Regions from separate parts of the Pelosinus sp. UFO1 genome, predicted to be linked through region 2. Evidence: riboswitches for the same ligand, from Rfam matches in the RefSeq annotation. Region 2 holds a riboswitch; each other region holds the start of a gene.

Region 1 (7,899 bases), 1.0 Mb from region 2:
TATCATGAATAAATTGTTGATTACCCATATAGAAACCAACATGAGATGCGCCAGGTTTATACGTGGTGAAAAAAACTAAATCGCCAACTTGTAGATTTGCTTTGTCTACAGGAGTACCTATTTCATATTGCTCAGCTGCAGTCCGAGGAAGAGTAATACCATTTTCTTTCATAACAAGTTGGGTAAAACTTGAACAGTCAAGGCCGGTAACAGGTGATTCTCCTCCAAAGACATAAGGGACGCCCAAATAGGTTTTGGCAGTTGCGATGATAGCATTACCTTTTTCTGTATTAGTAAGTGACTTACCATCATTAGATGGTGCTAAAGGCGTGATATTAACGGCTGGATTTTGGAGTGGATTGCTTTTCCCTAATAAATTTCCTAATAACATACCAATCAATACATTTAAGAAATTAAAGGAAGATGATTTATTATTGTCTGAGGACATAGTTTGGGATAATGTATCCAAAGGCGAAGCCGCCATTGCCGCAGGTATTGGCATAATTAAAGTGAAAGAGAAAGTAAGAAGGGTAAGAAGTATAATTGGCTTACGATATTTATTCATATAATAACCTCCTATTTGTAGAGTGATGACTAGAATTACTAACAGAATAATAATACTGAAAAATTTATATTATGTAAACAGGTAATATCTACAATTATCCTAGATAAATTGCTAGACTTTTATACTTAGAATGAAATACAATAGATTATAGATAGGAAGGTACGTGTATCATTGCTATTGCACCAAGGAGGGATCTGTGCTTGCGAAAGTTTATTCTTGTGTATAACCCAGTATCAGGAGATGCAAGTTTTAAATTTAAATTGGATCATGTGATTGAATGTTTTCAAAAAAAGGGATGTATCATCATTCCACTGCGAGTTAGTAATGAACAAGAGACTAAGAGTTTCGTTATGTTATCTCGGGAAATAGCTGTAGATGGCATTATTGTATCGGGTGGTGATGGAACTATCCATGAAGTGATAAATAGCATGCTTGAAGGAGAAATTGATTTGCCATTAGGCATTATTCCTAGTGGTACATCAAATGATTTTGCGGCTTATCTACAACTAGACAAAAATATTGAAGCTTGTGTAGAAGTGATTACAGCAGGAAAAAGCAAAACCTTTGATGTAGGAAAGGTAAATAATAAATACTTTTTTAATGTTGCTAGTGCTGGACTGCTGACATCAGTAGCCCATAGTGCCGATAGCATGCTAAAAAATACACTGGGAAAAATAGCCTATTATTTAAAAGGCCTTGGAGAGCTGCCTAATTTTCGAGCTTTAAAAATGCGATTTATTGCTGATGGCCAAGTCATAGAGGATGACATATTTTTGTTTCTTGTTATGAATAGCGGCAATGTAGGGGGATTCCCTAATCTAGTACCAGACGCTAAGATTGATGATGGTAAACTTGATTTATTCATTGTGAAAAAATGTAATCTACCAGAATTAATGGGCTTATTTATCAGCTTTTTAAAAGGCATACACTGTAATAGTAAATATGTTACTTGTATACAAGCAGAACATATTTACATCGAATGTACAGAAGAGGTAGATAGTGATTTGGACGGAGAGTTAGGTCCTAAACTTCCCCTTGATATTCGGGTTGTTCCAGGAAAAATCAAAGTTTTTAGTATGTAAGTGTAGTTTTCTACTTATTAAATGATCCTGGCTACGATACCACCTTTAAAAAAATTAGATAAGTATTGACAGTAATCATTTATATATGGTATTATCAAAAAAATAAATAAGCTCTTATCGAGAGTGGTCGAGGGACTGGCCCTATGACACCCAGCAACCGGCAGTAATGCAGTGGTGCTAATTCCAGCAGGATAATTATCCTGAAAGATAAGAGGAAGACGTTTTTCATTGCATAAACCTCTTTCCTCGGAAAGAGGTTTATTTTATTTAAAAACATAAAATAGGAGGATATTATGAAATTAGACTCTAAGATTGTACACATTGGTGTCTGTACGGATACAAAAACAGGAGCGCTAAGCACACCTATCTATCAATCCGCTACCTTTCGACACCCGGCTCTTGGTGAGAGTACTGGTTTTGATTATACCCGTAGCCAAAATCCTACAAGAAAAGTATTAGAAGAGGGAATTGCTACATTAGAAGGTGGTGCAGTAGGATTAGCCTTTTCTTCAGGCATGGCTGCGATTACGGCGATACTAATGATTTATAAGTCAGGAGATCATTTAGTTGTAGTAGAAGATTGTTATGGCGGTACTTATAGAGTAATCGATAAGATATTCAGTAATTTTGGGTTAACGGTAAGTTTTGTAGACGGCAGTAGTAAAGAAGAGGTAGCGCAGGCGATTACACCTCTAACGAAGGCTATTTTGGTAGAAACACCTACCAACCCATTAATGAAGATTGTTGATATACGTGCTATTGTTGCGCTAGCTCAAGAAAAGAACATTCATACAATCGTTGACAATACCTTCTTGACGCCTTATTTTCAACGTCCACTAGAATTAGGAGCCGATGTAGTGATTCACAGTGGTAGTAAATATTTATCAGGTCATAATGATTTAGTCTGTGGATTGGTTGTTGTCCGGGAGGCTGAGTTAGGCGCCCGTATACGTTACGTACAAAATTCAACAGGCGGAGTTCTTGGACCGAGTGATAGTTGGCTATTAATCCGTAGTATAAAAACATTAGCATTGCGTATGGAAAAGCATAATGAAAATTCCCAAATTATTGCCGAATGGCTAAAAAAGCATCCCAAAGTGGTAAAGGTATATTATCCAGGTTTAATGGAGCATCCAGGGAAGGAAATACATGATAGCCAGTCCTCGGGTTATGGAGGCATGCTGTCCTTTGTTGTTGATAATTCCCAATTGGCAGCGCAAGTATTGCGAAAGGTTAAATTAATTCGATTTGCTGAGAGTCTAGGCGGGGTAGAATCCCTTATTACATTACCTGCGGTGCAGACTCATGCGGATGTGCCTATTGATGTTCGTGAGCGACTAGGAATATCAGACTGTTTACTACGTTTATCGGTAGGTATTGAAGATGCTCAAGATATTATCACTGATTTAGAACAGGCACTTTCGGAATAAAGGAGAAGTCAAGATGAAGGAAAAAAGTTCATTTTCTGCAAAAGCACTTGCAGTCATTGATGAGAGTATCCAAAACATAAATTTTGGTGAAATCGTTTTAGTAGTGCAAGATGGACACATTATTCAGATAGAACGTACTGAAAAAATTATTATTTCAAATCAGAAAAAATCCCAAACTGGAAATGAGAAAAAAAGTATAGAGGAAACCAGCGTTCTTCGCAATAAGATATTAGGAGAACTATCTTCTTTAAAATATGGGCAGTTGGTTATAAAAATAAAGGATGGTAAAGCAGTTCAGGTTGAGAAAACAGAAAAGCGTCGTTTCCCTGAAGTGGAAGGCGTTTATGGCGATGGTATTTAAAAAAAGATTGACAAAGTTTGTTATTTGTGTTAATTTGTATTTAATGAAATATTGAGCGAGCTGATCAGAAAACTGAAGGCTAAGGAGTTCCTGTTAGGGGACTTCCTTAGCCTTTTCTTTTTGGTTTGCGAGTTAATCAAATTTTTGGAGGTAATTTACTATGGCTAAGATTGCAAAACAGTTGACGGATCTCATCGGTAATACACCGCTGTTAGAACTTACTAACTATAACAAGGAAAAGGCAATAGGGGCAAAAGTAATTGCTAAATTAGAATATTTTAATCCATTGAGCAGTGTAAAAGATCGTATTGGTTATGCTATGATCGCGGAGGCTGAAAAACAAGGACTCATTAATAAAGATACTACGATTATTGAACCTACCAGTGGTAATACAGGTATCGCTTTAGCCTTTGTCGCGGCCGCAAAAGGCTACAAATTGGTTTTATGCATGCCTGATACTATGAGTATAGAAAGACGTAATCTATTGAAGGCCTTGGGCGCTGAATTAGTATTAACACCAGGTGTAGAGGGTATGAAAGGGGCTATTGGCAAGGCTGAACAATTGGTTGCCGAAAATAGTAATTCAATTATCTTACAACAGTTTAATAATCCTGCTAATCCCGAAATACACAGGCAAACAACGGCTGAAGAAATCTGGAGAGATACAGACGGACAAGTGGATATCTTCGTTGCTGGTGTAGGTACTGGCGGTACCATTACAGGAGTAGCGGAAGTATTAAAAAAACGAAATCCTAATATTAAGATTGTTGCGGTAGAACCATTTGATTCACCTGTGTTATCCGGTGGAAAACCTGGCCCTCATAAGATTCAGGGAATAGGAGCCGGATTTATACCTTCAGTAATTAACTTAGACGTTGTAGATGAAATTTTTGGCGTGCACAATGAAGATGCATTCACAGCAGCTCGAGAATTAGCTAAATCAGAAGGATTGCTCGTAGGTATTTCAAGCGGTGCTGCTACCTTTGCTGCGATTCAGCTTGCAAACCGACCTGAAAATAAAGGGAAAAATATTGTCGTATTGTTACCTGATTCAGGAGAACGTTATTTGTCCACGGCTCTCTTTCAGCAAGATCTATAAGAAGAGGTCAGACTTTAGGTGCTATTAGTATAAATAAGAGATAGGTAAGAGTGTCACACTGAGCGCTGTGACACTCTTTTATTTTTTAGCAAAAATAAAGATAAGAATGCAACATAGAAGATTTTGTTTTATAATAGAAAAAAGGCTCATTAACATCAGGGGGGATACAATGCCGAAAATTACTAGTCAGGCTAAAAGGCTGCGAATTTATATTGGTGAAACAGATCGGTATAAGGGAAAGCCCCTATACCAAGCGCTGGTGGAAAAAGCAAAAGAATTAGATATGGCAGGGGCTACTGTAGTTCGTGGCTTAATGGGTTATGGTGCGAACAGTCGTATACATACAGCAAAAATTCTAGATCTGTCTAGTGATTTACCTATAGTGGTAGAAATAATAGACAGCGAAGAATATATGGATAAGTTATTGCCATTACTTGATGAAATGGTACAGGAGGGCTTAGTCATTATTGATGAAATTCAAGTGATTAAATATGGGAATAAGCCGCCTAAACACTAATGGCTACAATAGGTGAGGTGATTTAATTGTTAAATGTGTTGGCGGTAGCGGTTGGGGGAAGTATTGGCGCAACTACTCGTTATTTGGTATCTATCTGGGCAGCTGGACGTTTTGGTGCAGGATTTCCTTACGGCACATTGATAGTAAATGTTGTTGGTTGTTTTATCATAGGCGCTTTTATGACAGCAACAACAGAAAAGTTTATTATAAGTCCTTATTGGCGATTGATTGTTACAGTTGGGTTTGTTGGCGGGTTAACGACCTTCTCTTCCTTTAGTTATGAAACCTTTAAATTAATGGAGGACGGCAGTTTGGCGTTGGCAATGTATAATATACTATCAAATTGTGTTCTAGGATTTTTTGCTACCTGGCTAGGGATTGGCACTGCGAGACTTTTTTAAATAAAAAAATTAGCACTCATTGTCAGGTTTGATTTGGAATGGTATAATTAAATTACTTAAATAAAGCTCTGCTTTTATATAGCAGAGCTTTATTTAAGTAATTTAATGACTGTGTAGTCCATAATGCGCAGGAAAAATGTTATAATAATTAAAAAATTTACATAGATGGTAGAAATTGCTCAAAAATAGTCTATAAAAATGATTTGGAGGCAGAAATGAAGCATTTCCGTGATACAATTGGTTCTCATGATTCGCAAAATAAACGTCAGCATATATTGCAGGCAGCTTATGTAGTTTTTTCTCGTAAAGGGTATCATCGTGCTACTGTTGATGAAATTATTGCTTTAGCTGACACGGGGAAGGGGACTGTATATAACTACTTTGTCAATAAAGAGCAGCTTTTTTATACCTTGATTAAAGAGTGCAGCGCTCCATTTCAGACTATTTTAGAAGATATCGTAAATTCTTCGGAACCTCCTTTTCAAAAGATTGAAACCATGATTAAGGCATTTTTGGAGTTCTACGTAGAAAATGCTGACTTATGGCGAGTGATGATGCATGAAGTACGGGGATTTGGAGTTACTGGATCGTCAAATTTTAGTCAAGAACAACTTGATAAATACCAAACCTGTTTTTGTGAAACCATTGGAATGATTGAAAAAGTACTAGTAGAAGCAAAGGAAAAGGGCATGATTCGCGTCAGTTGTGACGCGACAAGGGCCGCTCATGGTTTATTTAGCGTTATTGTTACCTTTGTATTTCGTTGTTTCGTTACAGAAGATATTAGCGAAGCAGCTCATACAATTACCGATCTTTTTCTTTATGGCGCAGCCTCTCAATAAAAAAATCGAACGTGACTATATGGTTATGTTTTATATACGGAAGAATAACTAGTAACGTAAGGAATATATTATCTAGATTTGAGTTTTTTCAGTTATGCTTGAATCTATAAAAATAAGGCTTGATCTCATTGAGATCAAGCCTTTTACTTTAAATAATATTATAGTGTTGCGGTGCCTTAGCCTTGGTGATTTGCTTCTTTATGAAAAACACAACTGCTAATAAGGGGAAGATTGTCCACAGCAGTAGGTTTCCGCTTTTAATTAAGAGGTACAATAAGCTAACAGCTATTAAGGGAACGGCTATCCAGATACAGAAGATGGAAAAGACGTCACTAAGAGTTTCTCTAACCATTGCGAAAACCTCCTGCCGTAGCATTGGGCTCTTCCTGTACAATTAAAGTAATTGTACTATTAAGTGGCATTAGACATTTAAGGAGAGATTAAAAAGTATAACACTTCTTAGCCTCGTTTATATGAAATTGTGGACTCCATTAGAATGTTCAACGGAATCATCTCCTATATTGTACGTTGGCAAAATATCTAAATTGTTCAATGGAATCACCCCCAGTACAGGATGTGGTTTTATGATGGAATTTAATTCCTTAACTTGTCTTAAGTATAATACGAAAAAGTACAAAATTCAACATATTTCGATGGATGTTTTACATGTATACATAAAACATGTTGAGCAAGACTAAAAAGCAAGTAGTATGTATGAATTACTAGATTAAGTGAAAAATAGGAAGGTGGAATAAACTGCATATTAAGCAGGAATTTTTGCATTTTTGTGTAACAACTATAATACGGAAGTAGACGAAGAGGGGCTAGATAGGAGGTAACTGATGTTATTTGATAGTCACATGCATACGTGTTTTTCCACCGATTCAAAAATGAAAATGGATGAAGCTGTGGCACGGGGGCGAGAATTAGATATTGGTATAACTATTACGGAACATATGGACTTCGCTTACCCAGAACCTATGTCATTTATTTTTGATGTAGAGAAATACTTTGCAGATTATAATACATTTCGTAGTGACAAAGTCCTTTTAGGTATAGAAATAGGGATGCGTTCGGATTGCCTAGAGGAAAATTGCAAATTGGTAGAAAAATATCCCTTTGATTACGTGATTGGGTCAGTGCATGTCATTGATAATATTGATATTTATGCAGCTGAATTTTATCATGAGAGAAATAAGAAGGATGTATATGAACATTATTTTAAAACAATGAAACAATGCGTAACCTGTTATGATGGTATTCATAGTTTAGGTCACATTGATTACATTGCCAGATATGCTCGTTTTAAAGATCCAGAAGTGTATTATCATGAATTTAAAGATTATATTGATGAGGTCTTACTTATCGTTGCCCAAAAGGGAAAAGCGTTGGAGATTAATACTAGGCGGCTGGGTACAAAAGAAGCTGTGGAGATCATTATGCCAATCTACAAACGTTTCTATGAAGTAGGTGGACGCTTAGTAACAATTGGCTCCGATGCGCATCATGTAAAAGATATTGGCAGGGGTTTGGATGTAGGCTTTGAGATTGCAGAGCGATCAAAACTTGATATAGTATACTTTAAAGATGGTAAACCCCAGT
Region 2 (7,899 bases):
GGCACTATACATTGTCTGTGCCATATCATCAAGAAGTTTCCTAATTCTTTTATCAACATGTAACACTGGCTCCGCTTTCGTTTTTAATACCTTATCGCCAGCTTTTCGAACTTCCATTATAGCCATAAAAACCTCCTAGTGGATAAATCATGCCAAAATTCTATCATAGAAACATATAAAAATCCACGTTTAATATAAACAATATTTTTCACATAATACTAACTGGTTCAACATCAATAATAATATCTGGTCGCGAAGTTAGGCCCATCGCAACTATATGAGGCTTTACGTCCACAAGATTGTCTGTTTTTACAATGATATTCATACGAAAAATATCATTTACCTTAGCAACAGGGGCTGGAAATGGCCCTATTACTTCTATATTTTTATTTTCTTTTACTAGACTTCGTAATTCTGTTATTAGCTTATCAGCTTGATTACGAGCCTTTCCTTCCTCATCAGCCTGAACTGTAAGTTTAAGAATTTGACCATAGGGTGGGTAAGAAAGGGCTTTACGAAAACCGATTTCAGCATCATAAAAGCTTCGGTAATCATGCTCAGCACCCGCTTTTACTGCATAATGCTCGGGATTATAAGTTTGAACTACAACTTTGCCTGCCTTCTCACCACGCCCTGCCCGACCTGCGGCCTGAGTTAATAAGGCAAACACACGCTCTGCTGCCCTAAAGTCAGGTAAATTCAATATACTATCAGCTGCTATGATACCCACTGCCGTAACACTTTTTACATCATGCCCTTTAGCTACCATTTGCGTACCAAGTAAAATATCATATTCGCCTTTTGAAAATCCATCTAAAATACGATCATAAGCCATCTTCCCGCCAGTAGTATCTTGGTCCATCCGCACTATACGTACATCCGGAAATAGTTTCATTAACTCTTCTTGCAATTTTTGCGTGCCTGTGCCAAAGAATCGAATATAACGACTACTGCATTCTGGACAAACATCGGGCACCTCTTCAACACATTGGCAGTAATGACACTTCAGTTTTTTACCTATAGAATGGTACACTAAAGAAATATCACAATGCTTGCATCGTACAATATGCCCACATTCTCGACACATTACAAAGGTAGCATAACCACGACGATTCAATAAAATAATAGCCTGCTCACCACGGTTTATTGTCTCAGTTAGCAATTCTTGCAAAGGCAAGGAGATGACACTACGCCTTTTATTACGTAATTCTTCACGCATATCAACAATTGTAACAGCAGGCAACAACGCATTTGCAATCCGCTTTGACATAGAGAGCATTGTATGGTGCCCCTCTAAAGCTTGATAATATGTCTCAACTGATGGCGTAGCACTTCCCATTATTACCACTGCACCTGCCAAATTTGCTCTCATTAAAGCTACCTGTCTCGTATGGTAGCGCGGTGTTTCCTCTTGCTTGTAAGTAAATTCATGCTCTTCATCCATTATAATTATTCCGACATCTACCAAAGGTGCAAAAATTGCTGAACGAGCACCAATAACAATACCTGCTTCTTTTCTACGAAGACGCTGCCAAGCATCATAACGTTCACCAGTAGATAGTTTACTATGCATGACTACCACATCATCACCAAACCTAGCCTTAAATCGTGAGACAATTTGGCTTGTAAGGGCAATTTCAGGGACTAAAACAATAGCCTGACGGTAATTTTGACGAGCTACTGCCACTGCTTCAATGTAGACTTGGGTTTTACCACTTCCAGTAATACCATGAAGTAAAAAAGACTCAAATTCCTTGGCTTGCATTTTTGGTATAATTTTTCCCAATACCTGCTGTTGTTCAGTCGTTAATGAAACGGTATTTTTTGTTTCAGATAAATCAGCATAACTATCACGAACTATCTGAACTTTTTCAATTTTAACAATGCCCTCTTGTACCAATTTTTTGACAGTATCATAACTAGTATTACTTTTTTTCAGGTCATCGTAAGAAAGCTGCCCATACTCTATTAAATAATTCAACAAACGGCATTGTGCTGGTTTTCTAACTAAACTGCTAATAAGCGTTTTGGCGGATTCAATAGATACATCTAAATAGATTACACTTTTATAAAGATGTGTACCAGTCTTTTTTCCGATTGACTCTCCTACTATTACTTTCTTACGTAGTAAATATTGTATGACTTTTAATACACCAGCACCAAACTGTTTTTCTAATTTGGATGAAAGTACCGATCTCTGCTCATATATATATAATAATACTTGGTAATATTCTGCTGATTTAGCTAATAACTCAGTTAATGTTTTCTGAATATCCTGATCAGTGCCTACTGAATAAAGTGTAACACTTTTTATGCCTGATTTCCCTGGAATAAACAAACGCATCGCATCAACTAAATTACAAAGATAATATTCACTAATACACCTAGCAGTATGCATCATATGCTCATCAAACCATATGTCATTATCCAATGTATCTAAAATAGGTTTTAGGTTAATTATATCAGAATCTTCACCCTGAGTAATATCAATAATAAAACCCTCTAATTTGCGATTGCCAAAAGGCACTAATACACGCCAACCTACAGCAACGCAATCTAAGTGTTCAGGAATATGATATGAAAAAGCTTTGTTAATGTTTTTAGTTGTAAGATTTACTAAAACTTGTGCTATACGTTGCATTGTTACCACCATTCCATGATACTTAATAAAATTAAAAAGGGGGAATCTCACTGAGTCCCCCTTTTATCATTAGCTATACCTATAAAATTCGTATGATGAGATAAAAACCCTGCAAGAAATTATTAAAAATTAAAGATTTGCTTCCTTACGTAAAATTTCTGCTTTATCGGTGCGTTCCCAAGGCAAATCAATATCAGTACGGCCAAAGTGTCCGTAAGCTGCTGTTTGGCGATAAATCGGACGACGCAAGTCCAAGGTTTTTATAATGCCAGCTGGGCGCAAATCAAAATGTTTTTTAATCAGCTCGGCAATCAGTTTTTCATCTACTTTAGCCGTCCCAAAAGTCTCTACCATAATCGAAACTGGATGCGCCATACCAATAGCATAAGCTAACTGGATCTCACATTTATCTGCTAATCCTGCAGCAACTACGTTTTTGGCAACGTAACGAGCCGCATAGGCAGCTGAGCGATCTACTTTGGTACAATCCTTACCAGAGAATGCACCGCCACCATGACGTGCCATTCCACCATATGTATCAACAATGATTTTACGGCCAGTCAAACCAGCATCGCCTTGAGGTCCACCTATTACAAAACGACCTGTTGGGTTAATATAGTATTTTGTATTTGCATCTAATAGATGAGCTGGAACAATTGGTACAATAACTTTTTCAATCAAATCTTTTTCAATAGTTGCTAATTCAACTTCAGGACCGTGCTGGGTTGAAATTACGATCGTATCGACACGAAGAGGTTTTCCATCTTCATATTCTACCGTTACTTGTGTTTTTCCATCAGGACGTAAATAATCAACTTCTTCATTTTTACGGACTTCTGTTAAACGACGCGCTAACTTATGTGCTAAAGATATTGTCAATGGCATATACTCTGGAGTTTCATTGGTTGCGTAACCAAACATCATTCCTTGGTCACCAGCACCGATTGCTTCAATATCATCCATTTGTCCTTGTTTTGCTTCTAGCGCCTTGTCAACACCCATCGCAATATCAGCGGATTGCTCACCTATGGAAACCAATACACCACAAGTGTCGCCATCAAAGCCATATTTTGCACGTGTATAGCCAATTTCTTTAATTGTATCACGTACTATCTTAGGAATATCCACATAACAATTCGTTGTTATTTCGCCAACTACATGTACTTGACCTGTTGTCAACAAAGTCTCACATGCTACCCGTCCCATAGGGTCTTTCGCCATTATGGCATCTAATACACCATCTGAAATCTGATCCGCCATTTTATCAGGATGTCCTTCAGTAACAGACTCTGAAGTAAATAATACGCGTTTTTTTTCCACAATTTTTACCTCCAATAATTAATAAAAAAACTCCCCTAAGGGAGGGTGATGTTACTGTCACTCTCCCATCTTGCGATCTTTACCGCAGGAATTGGCACCGTTTTTGGATATTCCAAATGGTTGCCGCGGTTTCATTGGGCCATTCCCTCCACCATCTCTTGATGAGCCAATATATAATTCTGCCAAATCAAATTTTAAAGTAAAATAGAACAAAAATCAACCTATTTTCGACATTCTATGTGAATTTTATCCAAAATAACTTCTGCTAGCCTTTTTTTAGACATTTGAGGCAATTCTTCTATACGACCATCACGGTACAACAATTTTGCTATATTCGTGTCCGTATTAAATCCGGCGCCAGGTATAGTAACATCATTAGCGACAATCATATCTAAATTTTTTCTTGTTAATTTATCTTGTGCATGAACTAGTAAATCCTGAGTTTCAGCAGCAAAACCAACCAATATCTGATGTTTCTTTAGGCGCCCAAGCTGTAGTAAGATATCCGGATTTTTCTCTAGTATCAGATGTAGCGTCTCACCAGTCTTTTTAATTTTATGCTCCGACATACTCTGTGGACGATAATCCGCTACTGCCGCTGCCTTTATCACAATATCACTTTCCGCAAAATGAGCCACTACGGCATCCTGCATCTGTGATGCTGATTGTACAAATTCTATTGTAACACCAGGTGGCGAAACCAAATGAGTGGGTCCCGATATTAAAGTGACTTTTGCTCCCCTGTGCGCAGCAACCTCCGCCAATGCATAGCCCATTTTCCCACTAGAGCGGTTACCGATATATCTTACGGGATCAATTGCCTCCTGCGTTCCACCTGCAGTAATTAATATCTTTTTCCCTGTAAAATCATGATTGGTTTTTAGTATCTCAATTACCTTTCCTACAATAGCCTCTGGTTCAGGTAAACGTCCTACACCCTCTGTACCACATGCTAGCTTACCACAATCTGGATCCATAAAGTAATAATCTAATTGAGTCAGCTTGCTAATATTTTGCTGAACAATGCTATTTAAATACATATTCGTATTCATAGCTGGCACCATTAAGATTGGTGCCGTTGTCGCCATAACAGTAGTAGATAACATATCATCCGCTATACCATTGGCTATTTTACCAATAATATTTCCCGTTGCAGGAGCCAATAAAAATAAATCTGCTCTACTAGCTAATGCAATATGTTCAACATTCCAATTGGTAGCTTCTGCCCACATATCAACTACAACCGGATGTCCACTTATTTCTCGGAAAGTCAACGGGGTAAGAAAGTTAGTCGCTGCCTTAGTCATAATAACATATATGTTGGCGCCCTGTTTTTTTAGACGGCTAACGACATCCACTACTTTATAAGCAGAAATACCACCAGCTACGCCAACAACAATATTCTTTCCCTTTAACATAACGACCTCCTACTTTATACCACTTTTGGTCCGTTCATAGGATATTTTATCTTGCGCTACTTCCTCTAAGGCAATGGTAACTTGCTTATTCGACTTGCTCTCAACCATGGGTACTGAACCGTCCATAAGTTCTCGAGCACGCTTAGCCGCAAGCACAACCAATGTATATTTACTATCAACTTTAGTCACTAAAACATCTAATGATGGATGAATCATAGTAGTCCCCCTAAGTTTTATTTATTAAAATTAGTTAATATTTCTTCCACTATATTGTCATTACGTACCACTTGGCACTTTTCTGCAGTAATAATTGATAAAACCTTGTTTGTTGCTTCTTGCACCTCATCATTTACTACTATGTAGTTATAATTATGTACGTATGTCAATTCATTATTAACACAACTGAGCCTTTTCTTTATCACATCCAAACTGTCAGTACCTCTTTTATGAATGCGATTCGCTAGCTCATCCAAGGACGGTGGTGCAATATAGATAAACACTCCTTGGGGGAATCTTTTTTTTATCTGCGTAGCTCCCTGTGCATCTATTTCTAAGACAACATCCTTACCATTTTGTAATAAATCCTTTACTTGACGGCATGGTGTTCCATAAAAATTGCCATAAACTTCAGCCCATTCCAACAACTCATCATTTTTTATCATATTCTCAAATTCTTCACGAGAAACAAACCAGTAATTAACCCCATGTTTTTCTCCTACACGTGCTGCCCGTGTAGTGGCAGATATGGAATAGTTTAATTCAGGATATCTACGCAGCAATTCTTGACAAATTGTCCCTTTACCTGCTCCAGATGGACCAGATAAAACAAGTAAAATTCCCTCTTTTGTCATACATGCTGCTCCTTTCATCATCTGCTATTCTGCAGTGTCCTCGCTAGTTTCTTTGCTGGCAAGGCGATGAGCTACGGTTTCAGGCTGCACTGCGGATAAAATTACATGATCACTGTCAGTAATAATTACAGCTCTAGTACGTCTTCCATAAGTTGCATCAATTAACATTCCTCTGTCACGAGCTTCTTGAATAATTCTTTTAATTGGCGCCGATTCAGGACTAACAATAGAAATGATTCTATTCGCAGATACAATATTACCAAAACCAATATTGATAAGTTTTATTTCCATAAAAAATCCCCCTTATTTTTTATATCGTTAGCATCTACCTATGGTTCTCTATTTGATTCTACTCTACATTTTGAATCTGTTCTCTGACTTTTTCAATTTCACTTTTAATTTCTACGACTATGTTGGCTACTGTAAAATCATTCGCTTTAGAAGCAATTGTATTCGTTTCACGATTAATCTCCTGCACGATGAAATCTAATTTTCTCCCTACTGCCTCGTCAATATGTAATGCAGTATGGAATTGTGCCAAATGACTTTTTAAACGCACTAACTCCTCGGTTATATTCGTTTTATCAGCAAATATCGCTGCTTCCTGTACCAATCTGCCGACGTCAGGTTCTTCTCCTATCATCCCCAATAAATCACGCATACGTCCCAATATCTTTTCCCGGTACTCTACTAAAACTTGAGGAGCACGCTCTTCTACTGAATTAATATATGATTCAATCACTGCGATGCGCGCTATCAAATCTTGCTGAATATTTAACCCTTCTGTTATACGCATCTGCATGAGATTATTGACCGCTATAGAAACGGCTTGAGACAATTTAGGCCACAAAGATAAAGCATCTTCTGTTACTTCCTCAGCTCGAATAACATCAGGATATTTTGCTATTTGATAAATTCTATCCTTTACTGGCATAGCAAATAATTCTGATAATTCATCTAAAGCTTTATTATAAGCCACTGCTAATTCTTTGTCAATCCGAACAGCTCTTTTCTTTTCTCCATACTCGTCTATTGTTATAAAAACATCAATACGGCCTCTTACTAGTGCACTGGATACACTGCGCCGAATTTTATCTTCAAGTGGGCCTAAATTCTTAGGCATACGAATAACGATTTCATTATAACGATGATTTACAGCTTTAATTTCTACAATTAGTCTGTATTCATTATCCATATATTCGCCACGACCAAACCCAGTCATACTTTTTATCACACTAAGCGGCTCCTTTCTTTGCACATTTTTATTATTAACGATAATATTACAATTATCCAAATCTCTTTAAATACTTCTCCATACTTTCCCTAAATCCCTTTTTCGCTCATTATCTAGGTATACCATTCTTTAAATAATCTTTTATTTTATCTTTGCAATATCAAAGTAGAAAGAATGTTCTATTTTATCGTTTGTTTTAATCAGTAATATAATAGGAATATCAAGTACAATGTCTTTTTCTATAAAATAAAAGTAACATTGAGCAGTAAACGTATTTTGTCCTGATTCTCCAGTATTCTTTTCGGCTTTAGAAGGAATTACCACCTGATACGCCTTAATTTCTTTCCCAGCCTGTTTAAGTACTACATTAGCGTTTTGAGTGAAATCCTGCTTCCCCCCAAACAAAACTGTACTAAAGCTTAATAAACCTGAGTA
Region 3 (7,899 bases), 460 kb from region 2:
AATTCTTCCGCTCTACCAAAATGCTCATTAATGGCTATTCCATCAGTACTCGCAACAGCAACTTTAGACATACTATACACTTCCCTTTCTCTTATTATTATCTGTAGTAATACATCCTTAAAATAAAAAGGCAAAGATTGATTCCTTCACAAGGAACCTTTCTTTGCCTTCAGTCATTACTACTGATCAGCTTTACGGTATAATTTGTTTATATAATATACTTGTTTATAGCACTTTGTCAAGATGCGATTCGATCAGCTTGAGCGAGTTCGGGAAATAGTTTTATCCATAGAATAACAACCAATACTGTGCCAATACCACCAATCAGCAGTGCAGGCACTGTACCGAAAAAAGCTGCCGTTACACCAGACTCAAATTCTCCTAACTGATTAGAAGTTCCAATAAACATTGAGTTGACGGCACTCACTCTTCCCCGCATTTCATCTGGCGTCTGCAATTGCACTAAGGAGGAACGAATGACAACGCTGATGACATCTGCAGCACCAAGGACAACTAATGAGGCGAGAGATAAAGCAAAGGACGTTGATAAGGCAAATACAATGGTAGCCAGTCCAAAAACAAATACAGCGCTAAACATCGTTCGGCCGACTTTACGTTTAAGAGGATAATGGGCTAAAAAACCTGACATCAATAAGGCACCTACGGCTGGCGCTGAGCGTAAAATCCCCACTCCCTCTGGCCCAATAAAAAGCACATCTTTAGCATAAATTGGCAATAGAGCAGTTGCTCCCCCTAACAGTACAGCAAAAAGATCCAGGGATATGGCACCAAGTATTGTGGGTTTTCGACGAATAAAAGTGATCCCAGCAAATAATTCTCGTAGATTAACAGCATGAACTTTCCGTATTTCACGTTCAATTTTAATTCTAGAAATAAGAAAACTGGCACCTAGAAAAAGTACACTAATTGCACAATAAACATAGGCAGGACCTGCAGCATAAAGTAATCCCCCAATTGCCGGCCCTATGATATTGGCTGTCTGATTTGCCGAACTAACAGTCGCCAAAGCTTGCGGAAAAATCTTAGCCGATACCAATCCAGGCATAAAAGCTTGCATCGTCGGTCCCTCAAAAGCCCTGGCTGCGCCGATCAGAAATACAATGGTAATGATACTTTCTTTGCTAAGCCAACCAGTATAACTTCCGATTGCCAACAAACCTACACCCACGCCTTCCGTTATTTGACAAATACAAATAACTTTCTGACGATTAAAACGGTCCGCCACATGCCCAACAACAAGAGTTAGTAAAAACATTGGCAAAAACTGAGCAAGACCAACCAACCCTAAATAGAAGGGACTATCAGTCAACTCGTAGACTTGCCAACCCACGGCAACAGCCAGCATTTGATACGCCAGAGTTGTCAGAACCCTGGAAAACCAAAAATGTACATATGACTTGCAGTGAATGAGGGAAGAAACTTGCGCATTCTTATTATGTGCTTTCAACATATAACAGGAGTCTCCTTGTTTGTTATACAACCAATATCTCACCAATTAAATAAAAGAGATCAAACCACTTTCATTTCAGAAAGAGCTTGACCTTTTTTCATAGTCATTCATCCTTGAAATTGACAATCTTTAACTTTTATTATATTCAGCTTGGTCACTTTGTCAATATAGTATGACATTTTGTAAAACCTCTTATTAAATTTTACTTTGACTTACTTATTTACCTATGTTAATATTATTCATAAATTAATATTAAACTCTTATCTAGAGAGGTCGAGGGACTGGCCCTATGACACCCGGCAGCCGGCAGCAATGCAACGGTGCTAATTCCAGCAGGAGCAATCCTGAAAGATGAGAGGAATGTGCGGTTTAAAGAGCCCCTTTCCTCGGAAAGGGGCTCTTTTTGTTACCCCACTTGATTAGAAGAGCATAACAGCCTTCTATTGAGTTTTTATAATATCAAAAAAATGGAGGAATGCACTATGCCTATAAAAATCCCTAACAATTTACCTGCTACCAACATTCTGGAAAGTGAAAACATTTTCGTAATTCATGAGAACCGAGCCTATACCCAAGATATACGTCCTCTTAAAATATTAATTTTAAATCTCATGCCTATCAAGATTACTACTGAGACTCAATTACTCCGCCTGCTAGGTAATTCTCCTCTGCAAGTGGAAGTTGACTTCATGTATACTGCTACTTATTGTCCTACCAATACATCACAAGAACATCTGATCAAATTTTATGAAACATTCGAGGATATAAAATCTCGCAACTATGATGGCATGATCATTACTGGTGCACCTGTCGAACAAATTCCCTTTGAAGAGGTAGCCTACTGGGATGAACTTTGTGAAATTATGGAATGGAGTAAAACTCATGTATATTCCACTCTCCATATTTGCTGGGCATCCCAAGCCGGACTATACTACCACTATGGTATTCCAAAATATGATCTTCCACAAAAAATATTTGGAGTTTTCCCCCACAAAAAGAATGATACGGAACAAGTCAAACTATTCCGTGGTTTTGATGATATCTTTCATGTTCCCCATTCCAGACATACTGAATTTAAACGGGAAGACATCCTCAAGAATCCTAAGCTACGCATTTTGTCAGAGTCTGATATTTCTGGTGTTTATGCTGCCGCTGATCTAACAGGTAGACAATTCTTTATTGCAGGCCATTCAGAATATGATCCTCTTTCTCTCAAGGCCGAATACGATCGAGATTTTGCTCAAGGGTTATCAGTTCAAATCCCACAAAATTACTATCCTAACGATGACCCCACGCAAACACCAGTAGTCCTCTGGCGAAGTGCTGCCAACCTGCTCTTTTCCAACTGGCTCAACTACTATGTCTATCAGGAAACGCCTTTCGATCTTTCTTTATTATAATGGTTCTTTACTATCCCTTATCCTCTTTTTTCTTTAAGGCCCCCTCTAATGGATAACTCCCATAATTACGAATATGTACCCAATCCCTGTATGCCTCTGCCTGCGGATTACGGGCTAAAATATCCTGCTCCTCAAAGTATTTTACAAAGCTATTACTCTGAAAAAGCTGCCTATCTTCCCCAACTGGGCACACTTTTAGACAAGAGCCACAGGGATCACTAAAAGCTTTTTGCAATCTTTTTTCGTTATTTATGCAGGCTGCTTGGTCTACTTGCGCATATTTTAACTTTTCATCACCGATAAGGGCTTGAGCAGGACAGATTTTTTGACAATACAAACATTTATTGCATAAATCTCCTTCAACTAAAGGATCTCCTGCCAATTCCAAAGCAGTGAAGATTGATATCAACTGAACCCTCGGACCATACTCCCGTGTTAACAAGGTATGATTCCAGCCTAATGAACCAAGTCCAGCATAATACCCAGCCCAAATATGAGAAAATGCTGCTATCGGTTTTTCTTCTAATTCATCTTCAACCTCGCTATCTGGAATGACAGCTAAATGACCTTTGCGGTTTAAAAATACCGCCAATCGATAAGCTACTTTTTCTAATAACTCATTTGTTACCTTTGCTTGTTCCCTCCCCAGTACGGTGGGTGATGCTTCTATAATAGGCAGCCATAAAGGAACTCCTAGGACGATCACCGTTTTAGCCTGGGGCCAAATTTTGTGGGGATGAAATGCCACTGGTACATCCCCAGACTCTATCCATCTATCAATGGACGCAAAACCAACAAACTCGGCTCCTAGATCTCGGGCTTCCTGGATAATCTCTGCCTTAGTTAACTCAACTTGTGCCAGTCTACTCACTCCTTTTTGCTAAGTTTGCATCCTCTCTGAACTTTAGGCATACTTTCTAGCATAACAAACTCTTATACATAACTTCTCTTTATCTTCATACGTCGCCTTTTAATTCAAAGGCTGTCAACACTGATACGAAATTAAGCTGGGGATTGTACTTTGCGGCCCGAAAAATGTTGTTTTTACTTACTTGACTCTGGCCCGCATAATGTCCAGCCCATACATGAGAAAATACTGCGATTGTTTTGTGTTCGGGTATGCCTTCCCCCTCACTGTCCCATGGAATATTGACAGCCGGATAGCCGTTACGGTTCAGAAATACTGCCAATCGATAAGCTACTTCATCTAGTAGATTATTTATAACGCTAGATTGTTCCCTCACTATTGTGGGTGATGTTTCCCCACTAGGCTGCCATGAGGGAACTCCTAAGACAATTACAGTTTTAGTCTGAGGCCAAATTCTGTGGGGATGAAGCGCTATAGGTACATCCTCAGACTTTTCCCACCTGTCAATGGTCGCAAAACCTACAAATTCCGCTCCAAGATTCCGAGCTTGCTCCATTATCTCAGCCGTAGTTAACTCTATTTGTGCCAAAATAGCTACTCCTCTCTTTCTATTATGTTTGCCCCAACCCCAGAACCCCATAAAGTGATATCCTTTGCTTCATCAAAATATTTTTTTATGGCTGTGCTGTTATAAAGGTTCCGATCTTCCCCCACTGGGCAAACTTTAATGCAACAACCACAATGATTAAATGGTCCGTTGAATCGTTTTCTCCTACTCATACAAGCAAACTTGTCCATGTTCGAATATGTATCACTATTGTTGCCCGAAAATGACTGCGTTGGGCAGGCCTTCTCACACAACTTACATTTATTACACAGTTTTTCTTCCACCATAGGATCGCCATCTAATTCTAATGCTGTTAGAACTGATACCAAGCGATGCCGTGGACCAAACTCCCGAGTTACTAAGGTATGATTCCAGCCTATTGTGCCGAGGCCCGCATAATAACCAGCCCAAACATGGGAAAATGCTGCGATCGGTTTTTCCTCTAACACCCCCACCCCATAGCCATCCCGGCAAATGTTAACCGCAGCATGTCCGTTTCTATTCAAAAAAGCCGCTAATCGATAAGCTGCTTCATCTAATAAGCGATTGGTATTGTTATATTGTGACTTATACAGATGGGAAATTTTTGTTTCCACAATAGGCAGTAAGGATGGGATGGCCAGAGCAATTACTGTTTTGGTTAAAGGCCACACTTTATGAGGAAAAAAGGATTCCTCTAAATCCCCATATTCTTCCCACCTGTTAATAGGAGCAAAACCTACCAACTCTGCTCCCAATCCTTGGGCTTGTTTAATAATCTCCCCTTTAGTTAACTCTCGTTTAATCAACTGTCTCCCTCCTATTGTCCAATCCTTCCCCAGTTTTATTATTTTACTATACCCCTGCGGTAAAAATAGTTCATATATTCTGGTAAGTTAATTATGTCTTCTTCCCATTTAAGATATTTGATTGCCTCCTTACTGCCAAATTCGGTTAGATGTACATGCCAATCGTCAGGCTCTATTCCTTCCATGCCAGTCGTAAGGCCAAAGCCAGCTTCTACCCATGAGTTCGTGCCGCCATCTAGAATGCAAACATTATAAAAATCCATTTCTAATAATGTTACTGCAGCAAGAACTGAATTGAAACCATCAGAGCAAGTTACAACGAGAGGAGTTCCTTTATCGGTAATTACATTTTCAATCCTTTTCTCAAGCCATCCTCGTGGCACCCAATGGGCTCCTGGGATATGCCCATGGTGAAATTTTTTACTATCTTCTACATCTATGATTATGGTCTTAGATGGTTTATCTACTATACCCTTTAATAGGTCAGGATTAATTTTATCTACCCTCTCAGAAGCTTCAATAAAACCCAGGGCAAATGGCTCAGCTGGACCTTTTTCTAATCTATGACCCGAATGAGTCCATGCACTTAAGCCACCATCTAGCACATACACATTAGTAAATCCCATTTGGTTATACCAATAAGCGGTTATAATTGCTCTAGCGCTATTATCGCAAACAAAAACGATGGTAGCATTATGAACTGCAATAACATCATCGGTATTTTGGATTGCTTGCCCACCGGGAATTGCAATGGACCCCGCTATATGACCAATCTCTGCATACTCCTCATGACTACGCACATCAAGAAGGTACAACGTTTCTTGGTGTGCATTTTGTTGCAAGGCTTGCAACTGTTTCACAGAAATAAGTTGTATATTGTTTTCATTAGCTAACTTGGTAGCAAAGTTAGCTCCTTCTTTTTTGCTTTCGAAAGAAGGAAGCGCTCCTTTTTTGACTTCTTTTTCTAAGTCAAACCCTGCTAACTGCCACCCCATCGTTCCATTATTTAGATCATATACATTATCAATTCCCATTAATTTTAATGTTGCACATGAAATAAATCCTCTTGTGCGACCAGCACACGTAGTTATTATTTTCTGTCCATTTTTAGCATAATCTGTGATCCTAAGAGGCAACTCTACACCAGGGATACTAATTGCACCTGGAATACTCCCTGTCTTCTGTACTTCTTCAAGGGGACGTACTTCGATAATAACAAAACTATCTTCATTAGAATCTATTATTTTTTTTAATTCTGTGGCTGACAACTTGGGTACACTTTTACGAATTTCTCCCACTATCTCACCAAAAGATTTACTCAGCACATGAATTCCTTCGACTACAGGATAGCCTGCAATTTTCCAGGAGTTTAAGCCACCTGCAAGAATATATATATTTGTATAACCATATTTTTTCAATGTATGAGCAGCCAAGCTAGATCGGTAATTATCATTATCATATAAAATAACTTTCGTATTGCGTACAGGAATGAGTACGGGAATACGGGACTCCAGTAAACGACGTGGAACCTGGGTTGCCCCTAAAATTTGTCCTTGTTCATACTCATTTCTTTCCCTTACATCAATCAATGCATAAATTTCATCACTCTCTAATAATAATTTTAATTCTTCAGGTGATATGATTTTTAGCATATGTCTATTTTCCCCCTACTAAAAAAACGTAGCCAATTGGCAGGTCAAACCGACCTGCCAACTGTTTTGATAATGTTCTGTCTTAAAAATTTTCGGTTGAACGACCTTTCCATTTTGTAAGCCTACCTTCAATAAAAGATAGAGAATAGTTAAATGTCAGCCCTACAAAAGCAAGGGCTATAATGGCAGCAAACATATCTGGTATCTTAAATGTTTCTTGGGAATACAGAACCAAAAATCCAAGTCCAGATTCAGCACCAATCATTTCCGCAGCCACAAGAGCAAGTACTGAATAAGACCCTCCAAGACGGATACCTGTAATAATACCTGGAGTTGCTGCTGGCAAGACTACTTTCAGAAAGATAAAACTTTGGGAAGCTCCTAGTGATTTGGCAGAGTTAATTAAAAGTTTATCAACATTTTTAACTCCGTTAATTGTATTAAGCAACACTGGCCATAAGGAAGCCCAAAAAATAATGATTACTTTAGAAACTTCACCAATACCAAAAAACAAAATAAATACGGGAAATAAGGCAAATGCAGACATTTGACGAAAACTTTGAAAAATGGGGTCTGCAAAATACTCTAACTGTTTAAACCAGCCAAGAAAGATACCGAAACTAGTGCCAACTACAATTGCAAGAGTTAGACCCAGTAATGATCTTTGGATACTGCTTAAGAAATGTATCCAGAGTTTCCCCGAGATAAGAAGATCATAAAAAGATTTTGCAACTATAGACGGAGGGCTTAGAAACGTCTGATCAACCCACCCTAAACGAGGTGCAGCTTCCCAAAGAAGAAGCACTAAAAAAATCCCACTTCCTCTTCCTAAAATATGTCGAAATTTATTAACCAACTTTTTCATATTTTTGTCCTCTCTTTTTGTCCTCAGTTTCTCCTTCCAATAAAGATGCAGTTATCGTACGGATACTTGGATCCTGAGCTAATAAAACTTCATCTTTAAGTAATTCCCAAGCCTGATGCCGTATTTTCGCAAATGCATTGGAATTTCGTATTTCGCCAGTACGAGGCCGAGGCAAAGGAATTTCAATAATTTCTTTTATTTTACCAGGCCTTGCGGTCATTACTGCAACACGATCGGCAAGGAAAATG
Region 4 (7,899 bases), 1.4 Mb from region 2:
CTAAAGATATTTTCCCCAAGCAGGTATCTGGTAGTCATATTAATGTAGCGCCAACCTTGCTTGAATTACTTTCCCCCCAAGGTTCTGTGTATCATTCCCTAGGAAATAGTTTGACGCGAGGCAATGATATCGGCTTTAATTACGGATTTTGGGTTACTCACGATTCAATCGGGAGAATAGGAAATGAGAGTGCGGAAAGTGTGACGGGGACACAACCTGCAGAGCCTCCTGACTTAGTTCTTATCCAGAAAGATATTGATGCTCGAAGGGCGATGTCCTGGTGGCGGGTTAAAAATGGGAAAAATATGAATACTAAAGAATGATTTGAACAGGACTTACCAATACTATGTAGAAGTAATAATATACCACCTGACAAGGAGGTTTTATAAAAAACTTGCTAGTATTTGCCGACAATAAAGTAATGAGAGATTCTCTTGTAACTCTGAAGAAACTAAACAAAGTAGATGTAGAAAGATTTACAACTAGCATATTGAAGGTGGAATTCATCCAATATGTTATCTTATAAAGGGGAAGTAAAATGACAAGATCCTTTACCTTATATAGTGATCAATTAAAGAAGCTTTTGCTTCAAGTAGAACAAAATGTGCAAAAAAATCCGTTGGCCACTGACGGTATTACTATCATGATTTCAGACGGTGATCCTTGTTTAAAAGTGTTTCAAAAGGTGGGCCATGATTGGATTTATTTAGATCAAGAAGAGTTTCGTGAATGGTAAATGCCAAGAAAAAAGACCCTGTACATCTTTGATGTGCGGGGTCTAAAGTTTGCTAAAAAGAAGGAGAAATAATATGAATGGGACAGAACGAAAAAATATTAGACCAGGTACTAAAGTAAAAATTGTACAAAAACAAGATCAACGTACTGGGCGGTTAACGGAAGGTGTAGTAAAAGATCTTCTGACAAATAGCGCGATTCATCCTCGGGGCATAAAAGTTCGTTTAGTGAATGGCATCGTAGGTAGAGTACAAGAGATCATTGGTTAATTGGTTCAATGTATTCTTAGCTTCATAAAGGGGAGGAGAACTATGTGAACTATATACCGGTTACCCAATCAAGAAAAGATCGAAGAAGCAAAAATCTGGCAGTTAGCAGAAAACTATTTTTTCAGGGGCTAAAATCTCTCTTTGTTCTGTTGGCGTGGGCATTTTTAGTATATTTATTCCAGCCGTTTATTACTGCTGTAGTATGGTGGCAAGGATATCAGCGACTACTACTAGGGAAAGCCACTGCTGTAGCCGCCGTAGTAAAAGTATTTACGATGATAGAATATGTCGTTTGCCTCAGTATTTTGTTTTTTTGGGCCATGCTTTCTTGGCAAGAGTGGAAGAAATGGCATTCTTTACACCTTGTGGAAAATGATGTAGTAAAAAAATAAATAATAGGTGTGAGATATGGAACAAACATATTCCTTAAAGGAAAAAGCAAAACAGTTTATGATTATTTTAATTCCTATTTTGGTGACACAAGTTTTTATGTGTGCCATGACTTTCTTTGATACTATGATGTCAGGACATGCTAGTGCAAATGATTTGGTAGGCGTTGCCATTGGATCAAGTATGTGGATGCCTGTTTTCACAGGGTTAAACGGAATTTTATTTGCAGTGGTTCCCATCGTTGCTCAACTTCTTGGTGGCAAACGAAAGGAAGAAATCCCCTTTATTGTAATTCAAGCTGTCTATCTAGCCATAGCGATAGGAGTCGTTGTAATAATTGGTGGTGCCTATGCCGTTCAGCCTATTTTGAATAAGATGGAGCTCAATCCTGTAGCCTATGATATTGCGCAAAATTTTTTAAAAGCCATTTCTTTTGGTATTATACCTTTGTTTATATCGACAGTGCTTCGCTCGTTCATTGATACCTTGGGTTATACAAACATAACGATGCTAATTTCTATGGTTGCCTTACCAATTAACGTATTATTTAACTATGTACTTATTTTTGGCAAGTTCGGTTTTCCTCAGTTAGGTGGTGTAGGGGCTGGATGGGCTTCAGCAATTACTTATTGGTGCATTGTTATCATCAGTGCCTGCGTCATACAGTACCGGCAGCCATTTCGCACATACCACATATTTAGTCGGTTTTATCGATTCTCTCTTGCCGTATGGAAAGAACAGCTTAGAATTGGGATACCAATTGGCAGTGCCATTTTTTGTGAAACGAGTATTTTTGCAGTGATTACCCTGCTTATGAGTGAATTTAGTGAAGCGACCATTGCTGCTTATCAGGTAGCGATTAATGTTGCTGCCCTTATCTATATGATACCTCTGAGTATTTCCATGGCATTAACCATCGCCGTTGGGTTTGAAGTAGGAGGTAAAAGATACAAAGATGCTAAGCAATATAGTTATATTGGGATTGGTATCGCATTGATTATGGCTGTGCTTGCTGCTTTAGTCTTATATTTTTGGAATGAGCAGGTAGCCCGCTTATATACAGACGATGTGGCAATTCGGAACCTAGTGCAACAATTTTTACTATATGCAGTATTTTTTCAATTGTCTGATGCAATTGCTACACCAGTACAAGGATCGTTACGAGGTTATAAAGATGTACGCATTACATTTATTATGGCGATGATTTCTTACTGGGTCGTAGGTTTGCCCCTCGGATATGTCTTAGCGCATCATTCTTGGTTAGGAGCTTTTGGTTACTGGATTGGATTGATCGTTGGTTTAGCTTTTGGCGCTATATGTCTATCAGCACGATTAGTCAGAGTACAGCGTAAATATGTGTAAAAAAGCTGCCCTTTTAAAAAGGGCAGCTTTTTTACACATATTTAAATTTTTACCAAGCAGCTGTTACAGAACCTTTAAAGTGTTCTTGTATAAATGCTTTTACTTCATCCGAGTGGTATGCTTTTATTAATTTTTGTATGGCTGGGTTTTCTTTATCTTTGCTACGTACGGCAATGATATTTGCATATGGCGAATTAATATCTTCAATGGCAATCGCATCTTTAGTAGGTACTAATCCAGCGGTAATTGCATAGTTGGTGTTAATGGCGGCAACATCCATGTCAGCTAAGGAACGAGGAATTTGTGCTGCGTCTAACTCCTTAATTACAATTTTCTTAGGATTTTCAACAATGTCAGTAACAGCTGCCTTAAGGCCAATTCCTGGTTTTAGTTTAATGAGGCCAAGTTTTTCTAATAATAGTAGAGCTCTTCCTCCGTTTGTAGGGTCGTTAGGAATAGCAACAACAGCGTTTACTGGTAGGTCGGCAATATTTTTTAATTTACTAGAGTAAATACCCATTGGAAAAATAACTGTATTTGCTAAGGATATGATATCGTAGTTACGATCTTTGATAATGTTATCAAGGTAAGGTTTATGTTGAAAACTGTTAACATCGATATCGCCTTGATTTAAAGCTACGTTAGGTTGAATGTAGTCATTAAATTCAACAATTTCAATTTTTAAGCCGTCTTTCTCGGCTATTTTTTTAACTTGCTCCATTACTTCTGCATGGGGGCCAGCAGTAACACCTACTTTAAGTGGTTTTTCTATCTTTGCTGTACTTTGTTGGCTGCACCCAGCAGATAAGCCTAGGATAAAGATGAGGGTTAACAAAAGGGAAATAAACTGAATTGATTTCTTCATAATGAATATACCTCCTATTTAATAATGTGATGGATTATTTTACGGAATCAGAAAGTATAACACTTTCTTGATTCCAAGTAAGAACGACTAAGGCTTCCGCCTGCGTCTGAGGACTTGGCTTAAGCCAAGTCTTATCTTAATTTTTGCAATCTTTCTACTGCGGCTTCCAGTGTGGCTAATTGTTTGCAGAAGCAAAAACGTATAAAACGATGTTTGTCATTAGCATTTTCTTGATAGAAACTAGAACCTGGTACGACAGCAACGCCAATTTTTTCAGCTAAGTAGCGAGCAAAGTCAATATCATTTTTCCACCCGAAGGAGGCGATATCAGCCATAATGTAGTAGGCTCCATCAGGACGAATGCACTCAAAACCGATGGCAGCTAATTCTTTTAACATGAAATCTCGGCGTTGACTATAAAAATCGACTAACTTTTCATAATAAGTAGCAGCAAAACCCATGGCATGGGCAGCAGCTTCTTGCAACGGGGCAGCTGCACCCACTGTTAAGAAATCATGCATTTTCCGTATGGACTGGCTTATTTCAGGAGATGCGATAACATAACCAATACGCCAGCCAGTAACACTGTAGGTTTTGGATATACTATTAATCGTAATGGTTCTATCTGCCATGCCAGGTAAGGTAGATAGAGGAATGTGTTTGATTTCGTCATAGATGATATGCTCATATATCTCATCAGTAATCGCTAAAACATCGTATTGAATACAAAGCTTAGCAATTAAGTCTAATTCTTCTCGATTGAACACCTTACCTGTTGGGTTGTTGGGAGTGTTAATAATAATAGCTCTTGTGCGTTCGGAAAAAGCAGCGATTAATTCTTCTTGATTAAAGGAAAAAGCTGGAGGATGTAATTGTACATATTTAGGTGTTGCACCGCAGAGTATAGCATCTGGGCCGTAATTTTCATAGAACGGCTGAAAAATAATAACTTCATCTCCAGGGTTAATCGTAGCCAAAAGTGTTGCCACCATTCCTTCTGTAGAACCGCAACACACCGTGATTTGCTTTTCTGGATCAATGTCAAGGTTGTAATCTCGTTTATTTTTCTGGGCAATGGCATCTCTTAGGGATTTGGTACCCCAAGTAATCGCATATTGGTTGTGGTTTTCTAAGATTGCTTTAACAGCGGCTTCTTTGATTTCATCTGATGCAGGAAAATCTGGAAATCCTTGTGCCAAATTGATGGCTTTATGAGCAGTGGCAATACGAGACATTTCCCGAATGACGGATTCGGTAAAGCGGCTAGCTTTTTCTGAGGCGTATTTTCTTAGAGCCTGGGTTGGTTGTGAATTATGGTTCATGCTACTTACTCCTTTTTCTTTACAATAAAAAATCTTCTTCATAAGATGAAGAAGATTTTATTTCAAAATAATCTTCATCTCCCAGGAATACTCCTGTTGGAATTGGCACCGTTCGCAGTATGCGGTGGTTGCCGTAGCTTCATCGGGCCAATCCCTCAGCTAACTCTTGATGAATATATGCTGTTATTGAAAATAATAGTAGCATGCGATCTAGATCATGTCAAGTAAGTTTAAAAAGACAGATTCTTTTGTCAATTGACATGTAAACTTTACAAACGTATAATGTATTTAATGAGATGAGGTCTCCCTTGGGAGGACTTCGATACTTGTGCGGGGGGTAAATTTTATGAATCAGAAAAAAACCAATTTTCGTTGGACCTTAGCAGGACTTATGTTTTTTATTAGTTTTATTTCTTACATGGACAGAGTAAATTTATCCGTAGCCACTCCAAGCATTATGCAGGAATTAGGTTTTAGTAAAATGGATATGGGTTTAATACAAACAGCTTTCTTTGTCGGTTATGCATTTATGCAAATACCAGGTGGTATTATGGGAGAGTTTTGGGGACACCGAAGAGTCTTAGCTATAGCAGCTACTTGGTGGTCCATATTTACCGCATTGACAGGCGCTTGTAGTAACTTTACCTTTTTCGCTGCCACTCGCGCTATGTTTGGTTTAGGTGAGGGACCTATGGCTCCAGCTATAGGGCGTTTTATTTATCGTTGGTTTAATCCTAGTGAAAAAGGACGTGCCTCTTCTTTCATGCTAAGCGGTGTATTTTTTGGGCCGGTTGTTGGCCCGACTCTTACCGTAGCTTTAATGATGGCTTTTGGCTGGCGCTCTGTATTTGTGATTTTTGGCGTGTTAGGTTTAGTCATTGCCGGACTTTGGTATTGGCTCGCAAAAGATTCGCCTCGGACCAGTCCTTATGTTAATGTAGCGGAAGCTGATTATATAGAAGAAGGCCTCAGTGCGAATGCTGATAAAAAAGAATTGGCCCCATGGCGTATTTTTTTAGGATCTTCTCAATTTTGGGCCATTGGTATTCAATATTTTATAACAGACTATATTATGTTTGTATTTTTGGCCTGGTTGCCTTTATACTTAATGGAGGCACAAAATTTTTCACTACAAAAGATGGGAATTGCCGCTTCTTTTCCTTGGGCTGCACTTTGTATCGTAACGGCTACGTGTGGTTATATCAGTGATAAGCTGGTAACGTCAGGTGTTTCTAGGTATAAGTCAAGAACCTTGTTGGGGATTTCTGGATTGATTCTGTGTTGTACGACACTTTATTTAGGGGCCGTAGCGACAACACCTTCCATGAACGTGTTGTGGCTGACAATCTCTCTAGGGTCTCTTGGATTTACTTTTAATGCGTCCTGGGCTGCTTGTCTTGACATTGGTGGTAAATTTGCTGGTTCAGTTTCTGGGTGGATGAACTTTTGGGGCAACCTGGGCGGTATTGCCGCTCCTGTTGTTACGGCATGGATTGCAACAAATTATGGATGGCAGGCTGCCATTGTGACAACTGCAGCTTCGGCTGTAGTTGGTATTATCGCATGGTTAGCTGTAAAGCCTGATGTGCCGTTGGCTATAAAAGTAGAAGAAAAGCTGGAAAAAATTGCATAGGAGAGATGCTATATGTTAAAAGAATTTTCCCTTGGCTATGGTGATCAGGAAGTTACCATATCCTTGCCTAAAGAACGTATTTTAAACGTGGTAGAAGGCAAACCAGTTAAGGCTCTAGTCGATGTAGAAGCCGCTGTAGCTGCTGCACTAAATAACCCAATTGGCACACCGCCTCTTAAGGAGGTAGTACAGCAAGGTGACAAGGTTATGATCATAGCCAGTGATATTACTCGTAAATGGGTACGTCACGATTTGTTTTTACCAACTTTATTGAATGAATTAAATAAGTCTGGAGTACCAGATGAAGATATTTCCCTAATTGTGGCACTGGGCGCTCATCGACACCATACTCATGAAGAGAATGTAGCAACCTTTGGTCAAGAAGTGGTAGACCGCATTACCCTCTTGCAAAGTTATGCTCCAGAAACAGACGATTTTGTTTGTATCGGTCAAACGTCTCGGGGGAAAGATGTCTGTATAAATAAACATGTAGTGAATGCAGATAAGGTTATATTGACAGGCGGTATTGTTCATCATTTAATGGCTGGTTTTGGCGGGGGACGTAAGGCAATTATGCCTGGTGTGTCTTCTTATAGTACGATCCAGGGAAATCATAGCTTATGTCTTCATGATGTTGTAGGGCAAGGCGTTAGCCTAGAGTGTATTGCGGGGAAATTAGAAAACAATCCAATGCATGCCGATATGTTAGAAATGGCAGAACTGCTTAAACCTGCATTCTTACTCAATGCAGTCTTTACCCCAGAGGGGCAGTTCGCTTCTTTTGTGGCAGGTCACTGGCATGAAGCTTGGCTACAAGGTTGTAAGACTGCAAGCGATATCTTTGGTGTTCCTGTAAACGGCAAAGCTGACCTGGTTATTGCTTCTGCTGGTGGATTTCCTAAAGATATTAATTTATACCAAGGGTCAAAAACAATTGGTAATGCCTTTATGGCAGTAAAACCGGGGGGAGTCGTCATTTTATTATTAGAATGCCGCGATATGATGGAACCACCTGATTTTAGTGATTGGTTTAACTATGAATCTTTATATGACCGGGAGGTTGCCTTACGAGAAGCCTTTACCGTTCCAGGATTCATTGCGTTAAAACTAGGTACTATGGCCAAGGAAGTTCCTCACATTGTTGTTTCCTTGCCACGAAATAAAGAATTTATTGAAAAAACAGGTATGTTGGCGGCTGCTAGCTTAGAAGAGGCTGTTCGTATGGCTGAAGAAAAGTTAGGCAAGAAAGACTATACCATTACAATAATGGCACATGGCGCGAATACCGTTCCAGTAGAAGGTGTTTGAAACAATTCGATATAT

Evidence for each region. Region 2 has a riboswitch for S-adenosylmethionine ahead of metK (methionine adenosyltransferase). Riboswitches for the same ligand answer to the same signal wherever they lie in the genome.
Region 1: linked by a shared signal. The riboswitch ahead of UFO1_RS06795 (PLP-dependent aspartate aminotransferase family protein) and the one ahead of metK (methionine adenosyltransferase) in region 2 are both predicted to bind S-adenosylmethionine.
Region 3: linked by a shared signal. The riboswitch ahead of metA (homoserine O-succinyltransferase) and the one ahead of metK (methionine adenosyltransferase) in region 2 are both predicted to bind S-adenosylmethionine.
Region 4: linked by a shared signal. The riboswitch ahead of UFO1_RS04980 (pyridoxal phosphate-dependent aminotransferase) and the one ahead of metK (methionine adenosyltransferase) in region 2 are both predicted to bind S-adenosylmethionine.

What each region holds. Positions count from the first base shown of each region.
Region 1 covers NZ_CP008852.1:1,512,823-1,520,721, forward strand. Annotated here, with positions in the region: gene UFO1_RS06785 (C40 family peptidase) at 1-565, opposite strand, end outside; gene UFO1_RS06790 (diacylglycerol kinase family protein) at 766-1,647, shown strand; SAM riboswitch class I at 1,759-1,861, shown strand; gene UFO1_RS06795 (PLP-dependent aspartate aminotransferase family protein) at 1,941-3,077, shown strand; gene UFO1_RS06800 (YezD family protein) at 3,091-3,438, shown strand; gene cysK (cysteine synthase A) at 3,599-4,537, shown strand; gene UFO1_RS06810 (DUF190 domain-containing protein) at 4,707-5,054, shown strand; gene crcB (fluoride efflux transporter CrcB) at 5,081-5,455, shown strand; gene UFO1_RS06820 (TetR/AcrR family transcriptional regulator) at 5,671-6,297, shown strand; gene UFO1_RS06825 (hypothetical protein) at 6,446-6,649, opposite strand; gene UFO1_RS06830 (histidinol phosphate phosphatase) at 7,140-7,899, shown strand, end outside.
Region 2 covers NZ_CP008852.1:2,544,943-2,552,841, forward strand. Annotated here, with positions in the region: gene def (peptide deformylase) at 1-126, opposite strand, end outside; gene priA (primosomal protein N') at 209-2,641, opposite strand; gene metK (methionine adenosyltransferase) at 2,771-3,961, opposite strand; SAM riboswitch class I at 4,024-4,129, opposite strand; gene coaBC (bifunctional phosphopantothenoylcysteine decarboxylase/phosphopantothenate--cysteine ligase CoaBC) at 4,183-5,379, opposite strand; gene rpoZ (DNA-directed RNA polymerase subunit omega) at 5,389-5,595, opposite strand; gene gmk (guanylate kinase) at 5,613-6,230, opposite strand; gene remA (extracellular matrix/biofilm regulator RemA) at 6,255-6,521, opposite strand; gene UFO1_RS12000 (YicC/YloC family endoribonuclease) at 6,580-7,464, opposite strand; gene UFO1_RS12005 (hypothetical protein) at 7,606-7,899, opposite strand, start outside.
Region 3 covers NZ_CP008852.1:3,001,177-3,009,075, forward strand. Annotated here, with positions in the region: gene UFO1_RS14255 (NifB/NifX family molybdenum-iron cluster-binding protein) at 1-71, opposite strand, end outside; gene UFO1_RS14260 (MFS transporter) at 239-1,471, opposite strand; SAM riboswitch class I at 1,729-1,829, shown strand; gene metA (homoserine O-succinyltransferase) at 1,954-2,871, shown strand; gene UFO1_RS14270 (4Fe-4S dicluster domain-containing protein) at 2,882-3,742, opposite strand; gene UFO1_RS14275 (hypothetical protein) at 3,828-4,328, opposite strand; gene UFO1_RS14280 (4Fe-4S binding protein) at 4,334-5,134, opposite strand; gene UFO1_RS14285 (rhodanese-like domain-containing protein) at 5,173-6,786, opposite strand; gene UFO1_RS14290 (ABC transporter permease) at 6,869-7,651, opposite strand; gene UFO1_RS14295 (ABC transporter ATP-binding protein) at 7,635-7,899, opposite strand, start outside.
Region 4 covers NZ_CP008852.1:1,117,039-1,124,937, forward strand. Annotated here, with positions in the region: gene UFO1_RS04950 (LTA synthase family protein) at 1-323, shown strand, start outside; gene UFO1_RS04955 (hypothetical protein) at 539-736, shown strand; gene UFO1_RS04960 (YwbE family protein) at 810-1,004, shown strand; gene UFO1_RS04965 (hypothetical protein) at 1,049-1,396, shown strand; gene UFO1_RS04970 (MATE family efflux transporter) at 1,413-2,756, shown strand; gene UFO1_RS04975 (MetQ/NlpA family ABC transporter substrate-binding protein) at 2,806-3,621, opposite strand; gene UFO1_RS04980 (pyridoxal phosphate-dependent aminotransferase) at 3,753-4,943, opposite strand; SAM riboswitch class I at 5,015-5,119, opposite strand; gene UFO1_RS04985 (MFS transporter) at 5,290-6,576, shown strand; gene larA (nickel-dependent lactate racemase) at 6,589-7,884, shown strand.